Regions from separate parts of the Bacillus sp. T-10(2022) genome, predicted to be linked through region 1. Evidence: riboswitches for the same ligand, from Rfam matches in the RefSeq annotation. Region 1 holds a riboswitch; each other region holds the start of a gene.
The links. Region 1 has a riboswitch for S-adenosylmethionine ahead of OSJ91_RS07835 (Fur-regulated basic protein FbpA). Riboswitches for the same ligand answer to the same signal wherever they lie in the genome.

Region 1 (2,266 bases):
CAATTGAATTGAGTCCAAAATTAGGTATTAAGACTATATTGGGTTTCATTTTCGCCCACAATATACCGAGCCTTAAGCTTTTTTCCAAATTCGGGTTTGAAGAATGGGCACATTTACCTCAAGTTGCCGAGCTGGATGGCATTGAGCGGGATTTAATCATTCTCGGTAAACGTGTTGATATTTAATATAATTCTTTAGAGCTATTGCCTTGAGCAGTAGCTTTTTCAAATTAATACAGGTCGAATTGGCTAATTTAAAAATAACGATATGCTTTTTGGAGGGAAAAATATTCAGACTCTCTTTTACTTGCTAACGCATTTAATAGCGTATCCAATTCTTGACTTGCTTGAACAGTTAGCAGACTTGTTAAGCCGTAACTTGCTGCTAATTTGAACATTTCCTGTCTCTTTTCTTCAATTCTTTCTATAGTTACCTTACGGCAAGGCATTATATGACACCTCCCATTTATTCAATTTTTTACACTTTCATCATAATGAAACTACTAGTCAAAATCAACTATTTTCCAGAAATAAAATGTGTTATTTTATAGGTCAAATGTGACAAAACACCTACTTCATTCTTAATTATGTATATTTTATGTCATTTTCTATTAAACCCAAAAAAGCATCCACTAGTGTAGACTGTGAATGCTTACATCATATCCCTTATCCAAGAACCCAAAATATAGTCCATCGCTTACTATGTCATCCATTCAGAAGGTGACTCGTTATTAGGTCTATTTATAACAATCCTATATTCATCTTCGAGCACTTTTAATGGGGCATCATAAAGGTGCCTTTCATCAGAGGTTTTGTATACTCCATTGGCCAATAGCTCTTCAATGAGCTTTGCCTTCCTCTGTTCAATCCTCTTAAATAATTCTGCCATGTAAATGGCTCCTTTCCTAGTCATCCTAGAGCCTGCTTCTAGTTAGCTAACTTTATCAACTTGTTTGATTTTCACCAAATTATATATACCTTTTCTATTATGTCACTAAACGTTATTTCCAAAAATAAAAGCCCCTTCTAATTCAAGAAGAGGCTGACAGTGTCCGTACGGCTCTTCTTATCTTCCAAGCATATGCTTGTTGGATTTAGCACAGTTCCCAAAACGGGTCCGCTGCCGAGGTTTCTTTGGGCCAAGTCCCTCCACCTCTCTGGATAAGAATTCGATATATAAATGATGTAGAAATGATTCTATCCTAATAATCATCAAAAGTCAATTACCTGGTTCTCCCTTTTTTCCTGGACATAATGTGCTCTCTCTTCAAATACGGGTTGCATTTTCTTGTCTTTCTGATATGATGTCAGTAATTACATACAATTCACACCACTAGGGGAGTCTTTTTTAAGACTGAGATGGAAATAGTTCCGGACCCTTTGAACCTGAACCGGCTCATACCGGCGGAGGGAAGTGGATGATATCGTCCATTTACAGACTATATCCATCTACCCCGTTCCGTATTCAGGAACGGGGTTTTTCATTATCAACGGGAACCATTCTAAAGGAGGATGAACAATGGAGAATATTAAAACAGAAACATTCAGTGATAGACTTCATGCACGGGCAAAAGAGATTTGGAAAAGGAACCATTCACATCCCTTTGTCCAGGCAATTGGAAACGGCACGCTTCCTGAAAAGAAATTTGCCTATTACCTGAAGCAGGACTATATCTATCTCATGGATTATTCCAAGCTCTTTGCTTTAGGTGTCATCAAAGCTCATAACATCGAAACCATGGCAAAGTTTGCGAGCATTTTAAATGAAACCCTTCAAGTGGAAATGGATATCCATCGGCAATATGCTTCCGAATTCGGGATCAGTGCCAAGGAATTGGAAGAAACAGAACCTACTCCCACCACTCTAGCCTATACAGGTTACATGCTAAATGCAGCTCAGCATGGGACTTTGGCAGACTTGATCGCCTGTCTCCTGCCCTGCGCTTGGGATTATTATGAAATCGGTTTGCTACTAAAAGAACAAAATGGAGCAGCATTGGAAAACAATCGCTACGCAGATTGGATAAGGTCCTATTCATCACCTGAATTCGGGGAAGCACACAAGTGGCTGATCGCATTGTTGGAAGAATTGACGGAAGGCATGCCAGAAAAGGAACTTCTTAGATTAGAAAAGCACTTTTTGGTTACTTCCCGATATGAATATTTATTCTGGGATATGGTTCAAAATGAGCAGGATTGGCCGCTGTAGGTCGCAGACATGATGATGAATCCCATCAAGAAACTGACGTTGACTGCCATGATCACGG
Region 2 (2,266 bases), 310 kb from region 1:
GCCAATGCTTTCAAAGCACCGTGTGCGTAGACGATTTCGTTATGGCTAGTCAATGCATGGAACTTATTATCAGATGTGACAAAAGGATATCCTGTATCCGCGGCAATTTGTTTGGCAGAAAGTCCCGGGAATTCTTTCTTTGTATTGATTCCGGTTCCTACAGCCGTTCCGCCTAGAGCAAGGTTCAATAATTTTTGGCTGCTTTCCTCAATCATTGCCAAATCTTTATCGAGCATCGCTTTCCAACCGGAAATTTCTTGTCCTAATGTTAATGGTGTAGCATCTTGAAGATGTGTCCGGCCGATTTTCACGACATCCCAAAATTCTTTTTCTTTTGTATCGAATGTATCACGAAGGGCTTTGATGGCAGGAACCAATTTTTCAGCGACTTCCATAAAGGCTGCAATATGCATGGCGGTCGGGAACGTATCATTTGAGCTTTGAGCCTTGTTTACATCATCATTCGGGTGAAGGGTTTCCGATTCACCATTTTCTTTTAACCATTCATTCCCTTTGTTAGCGACCACTTCATTCACGTTCATATTACTTTGCGTGCCGCTTCCAGTTTGCCAAACTACAAGAGGGAAATGTTCTTCAAGTGTACCTTCAAGGATTTCGCCGCAAATCTTGACGATGGCATTCTTTTTAACTTCGGAAAGATCACCAAGATCATGGTTCACCTTTGCCGCAGCTTGTTTAACGTATGCAAATGCACGAACTAATTCAATCGGCATTTTTTCGTTACCGATTTTGAAATTGTTACGGCTTCTCTCAGTTTGTGCTCCCCAATATTTATCAGCAGGAACTTTCACTTCACCCATCGTATCTCGTTCGATTCTGTATTCCATGTGTTCTCCTCCTATGTTTGCACTATTCATTGAAGACCTTTTGCATATGAAATGAATAATGTCGGATTATTCTTTCTCTCCATACATTGTACAAACTTTATTATTTTAAAGCAAAAATATCCCGCTGACCCTTTCCATTTTTTCTGAAAAATCCATGTTCCCTTCATGTTTATATGAAAATTCGGATATTCTTTTTTAATACATAAAGTGTAGGCACCGCTAGGCTTCGATTGACCTGGCCATGAACATCAAAGCATCATCACTACCAAAATGTCCTTGACAGTATTTTGTATATATAGTAAATTCAAAAGAAATTGAATAATCTAAACTCTTATCGAGAGAGGTAGAGGGAATGGCCCGATGACACCTCAGCAACCTTCATTTGTTTCAAACCAATGAAAAGGTGCTAATTCCACAAGTTTGTGAACTTGGAAGATAAGAAGAATGACTCATCCTTACTTAATCAAAGTCTTCTTCTTAAAGAAGACTTTTTTTTATTTTATATAACTCAAAGGAGCAGTGAAAACCATGTATAAAACTGAAACATATCTTGCTCAATTAGGAAATCGCAGCGAAACGGCGACAGGAACAGTCAATCCGCCGGTATACTTTTCAACAGCCTTTCGTCACGAAGGAATTGGCCAATCGACGGGATTCGACTACACAAGGACAGGTAACCCTACACGCCAGCTATTGGAGCGATCCATCGCCGATCTGGAAAAAGGAGACCAAGGTTATGCCTGCAGTTCAGGAATGGCCGCCATCTCAACCATTCTCGCCCTTTTTAAATCCGGGGATGCATGGATTGTCAGCGAAGATCTTTATGGCGGTACATATCGTCTGTTAGAACAAGGTTTTAAAAAATGGGGATTGCAGTGTGACTATGTAAACACTTGTTGTTTGGAGGATATCGAAAAAGCCATCACTCCTCACACGAAAGCCATCTTCATCGAAACTCCCACTAACCCCCTTATGCAGCAAACGGACATTAGCGCCGTTGCCGCATTGGCCAAACGATATAATTTATTGTTAATCGTTGATAACACTTTTTACACGCCTCTTATTCAACAACCCATCCTGCTTGGAGCGGATATTGTGATTCACAGTGCAACCAAGTATCTCGGTGGTCATAATGATGTGCTCGCCGGACTGATCGTGGCTAGCGGCGCTGAATTATGTGATGCACTTGCCTTCCATCATAATGGTACTGGAGCTGTCTTGAGCCCATTTGATTCTTGGCTGTTGATGCGCGGAATGAAAACCCTGGCATTGCGGATGGAGCGTCATGAAAAGAATGCCAAAATACTTGTAGATTACTTATCGGAGCATGATTGTGTCACGGATGTATTGTATCCCGGCAGAGGCGGCATGATTTCTTTCCGCATCATTGATGAAGCGGCTGTTAACCCATTTTTACA
Region 3 (2,266 bases), 2.2 Mb from region 1:
GTACGACCTGTGCACCGCCATTTGGAATGTATTCCAATGGTTTGAAATCCCCTGAGCGTTGATCATCATATTCCAAGAAGAATCCATCCACTTTTTCTTTTGCCAATAAAGTTGGGGCGATATGGGCATAGCTTCCTTCAAACGCCCATGTCGACTGGTAGTTTCCGCGACATAGATGGGTAGTGACGACAAGGTCTTCTGGTTTTCCTTCCAATGCGCCATTAATGACGCGAAGTGCAAGATCAATTAACTGTTCCCTCGTATATTTTCCATCTTTGAATTGGAAATCTGGAGCTGAAAGCCTGGCAATATATACATCATCCAATTGAAGATAACGCACACCTGCTTCATAAAAGGCTTTCAAAGCATGCTGATAGGCTTTGATGATATCATTTGCATAGTCTTCAATATCAGGGTAGATGTCTTCATTATGAATGCCTGCAGCAAATAATTGATTCGGACTGGGAATGGTTTGCTTGGCAACGGCACGTCCGTTCACGATTTTGTCCAATTCTATGAAATCACGAATGAAGGGATGTTCAGGATTGAATGAAACCTTCCCGGTATTGCGAACGTTATATCTCTCTGTTTCCACACCATCGAACGTGAGACCTTTTTCAGTTACATATCCCTCGATGCCATTTAAATGTTCGAGGAAGTCAAAGTGCCACCATGTTCGTCTGAACTCACCGTCCGTAACGGCCTCTAAACCAACTTCAATTTGTTTATCGACAATCCGTTTGATTTCTTCGGTTTCAATTTCACGAAGCCGCTCTGCTGAAAGGGTACCCTCCCTAAATTGCTTTCTGGCAATATGTAAACGTTCCGGTCTTAATAAACTTCCGACGTGATCGGCCCTGAATGGTGCTTTCGTTAATGTGATTGACATGTTGCATTCCTTCTTTCCTTTTAAAAATAAAAAACCTCTTCTTAAAAATAAGAAGAGGTGTTGGCAACAAAAGCTATATACTCTTCTTATCTTCAAGTTTTTACACTTCTGGAATTAGCACAGTACATGAATAGTCTGTTGCTGAGGCATCAAAGGGCCAGTCCCTCCACCTCTCTGGATAAGAGTTGTCTATTAAATTAATTATGACTATACAGGTAGTTTTTATAAAGGTCAAGAGTTGGAGGTTGAATATTTAGAATATACCGTTTATTAATTCACGCTTAAATGTTAACGGCATCAGGTAATCCGGCATATGCTTTGAGTGGGGAGGGAATGCAAGGATGAGTCCATTCAAAAGCGGCATACCGATAACGGTAACTGAATCCATGATAGAGAGAATCATAAAAATGAAATCATATGGCCAGGATATTAAAGTCAAGATTACGCCTAAGCATATTGTGCTTTCCGGAACGATGGAAGTGAAAAAAATGATGTTTAAGAGAGACGTAGCTTTCCGGATTACATTGAAACCGGTTCATGTGGAAAAAAGAACGATTTCATTTGAATTAGTGGAAATGGAACCCATTGACAGGAATTTCATCAACCAAAGGATATTTAACAGACCGCCATTTTTTGAATATGAAAAAAGAGCGATCAAAATGAATGTTAATGCTTGGAGCATCGTGCGAAAAATTCCCATTGGCACAATTAAATCGTATGAACTCGTCGAAGGTGCATTGAAAATGAAACTTTCTTTATGATTCAAGGGGATATTTTACATATATGCTTAGCCGCAATCTATAAAGGGTGTGCCAGGTATGATAGTGTTAAGATGACATGGTTCATGAAAAAAATGTGTTTGATAAATCAAGCTCTTTAAAATATACTAAATGACTTGAAGTTTTGAGTTTTTCTGGGAATGAGGAGGATAATGATGGATCAGAAGATTTTGCCTGCTTCAGCAAGCATGAAGGATTTTGAAAGATTTCTAGAAAGTTCCTATGAAATAGGTGTGTTTCTTGATTTGCATATCTCACAATTGAAAAATGTAAGTATGATGGCAAAGCAGCATAATAAGAAAATGATTTATCATGTCGATTTGATCCATGGCATAAGAAGTGATGAGTACGCGACAGAATTCATTTGTCAGGAATATAACCCCTATGGGCTGATTTCGACTAAATCAAGCGTTATATTGAAGGCGAAGCAAAAGGGGGTCATTGCCATCCAGCGAATCTTTTTAATAGACTCACATGCGCTTGAGAAAAGCTATAAGCTGGTGCAGAAAACCAAGCCGGATTATATCGAAGTATTGCCGGGCGCTATGCCATGGATGATAAAAGAAGTGAAGGAACGATTGCAGACACCGATATTTGC

Region 2: it holds a riboswitch for S-adenosylmethionine, as region 1 does, so the genes downstream of both, OSJ91_RS06230 (methionine biosynthesis PLP-dependent protein) here and OSJ91_RS07835 (Fur-regulated basic protein FbpA) in region 1, are expected to answer to the same signal.
Region 3: it holds a riboswitch for S-adenosylmethionine, as region 1 does, so the genes downstream of both, OSJ91_RS25025 (5-methyltetrahydropteroyltriglutamate--homocysteine S-methyltransferase) here and OSJ91_RS07835 (Fur-regulated basic protein FbpA) in region 1, are expected to answer to the same signal.

What each region holds. Positions count from the first base shown of each region.
Region 1 is NZ_CP113518.1:1,595,821-1,598,086, reverse strand. Features, by position in the region: gene OSJ91_RS07845 (GNAT family N-acetyltransferase) at 1-185, shown strand, start outside; gene OSJ91_RS07840 (aspartyl-phosphate phosphatase Spo0E family protein) at 254-448, opposite strand; gene OSJ91_RS07835 (Fur-regulated basic protein FbpA) at 700-888, opposite strand; SAM riboswitch class I at 1,063-1,167, opposite strand; TPP riboswitch at 1,325-1,429, shown strand; gene tenA (thiaminase II) at 1,519-2,208, shown strand; gene thiW (energy coupling factor transporter S component ThiW) at 2,224-2,266, shown strand, end outside.
Region 2 is NZ_CP113518.1:1,282,668-1,284,933, reverse strand. Features, by position in the region: gene fumC (class II fumarate hydratase) at 1-848, opposite strand, end outside; SAM riboswitch class I at 1,177-1,290, shown strand; gene OSJ91_RS06230 (methionine biosynthesis PLP-dependent protein) at 1,377-2,266, shown strand, end outside.
Region 3 is NZ_CP113518.1:5,047,947-5,050,212, reverse strand. Features, by position in the region: gene OSJ91_RS25025 (5-methyltetrahydropteroyltriglutamate--homocysteine S-methyltransferase) at 1-889, opposite strand, end outside; SAM riboswitch class I at 973-1,074, opposite strand; gene OSJ91_RS25020 (hypothetical protein) at 1,231-1,650, shown strand; gene OSJ91_RS25015 (glycerol-3-phosphate responsive antiterminator) at 1,824-2,266, shown strand, end outside.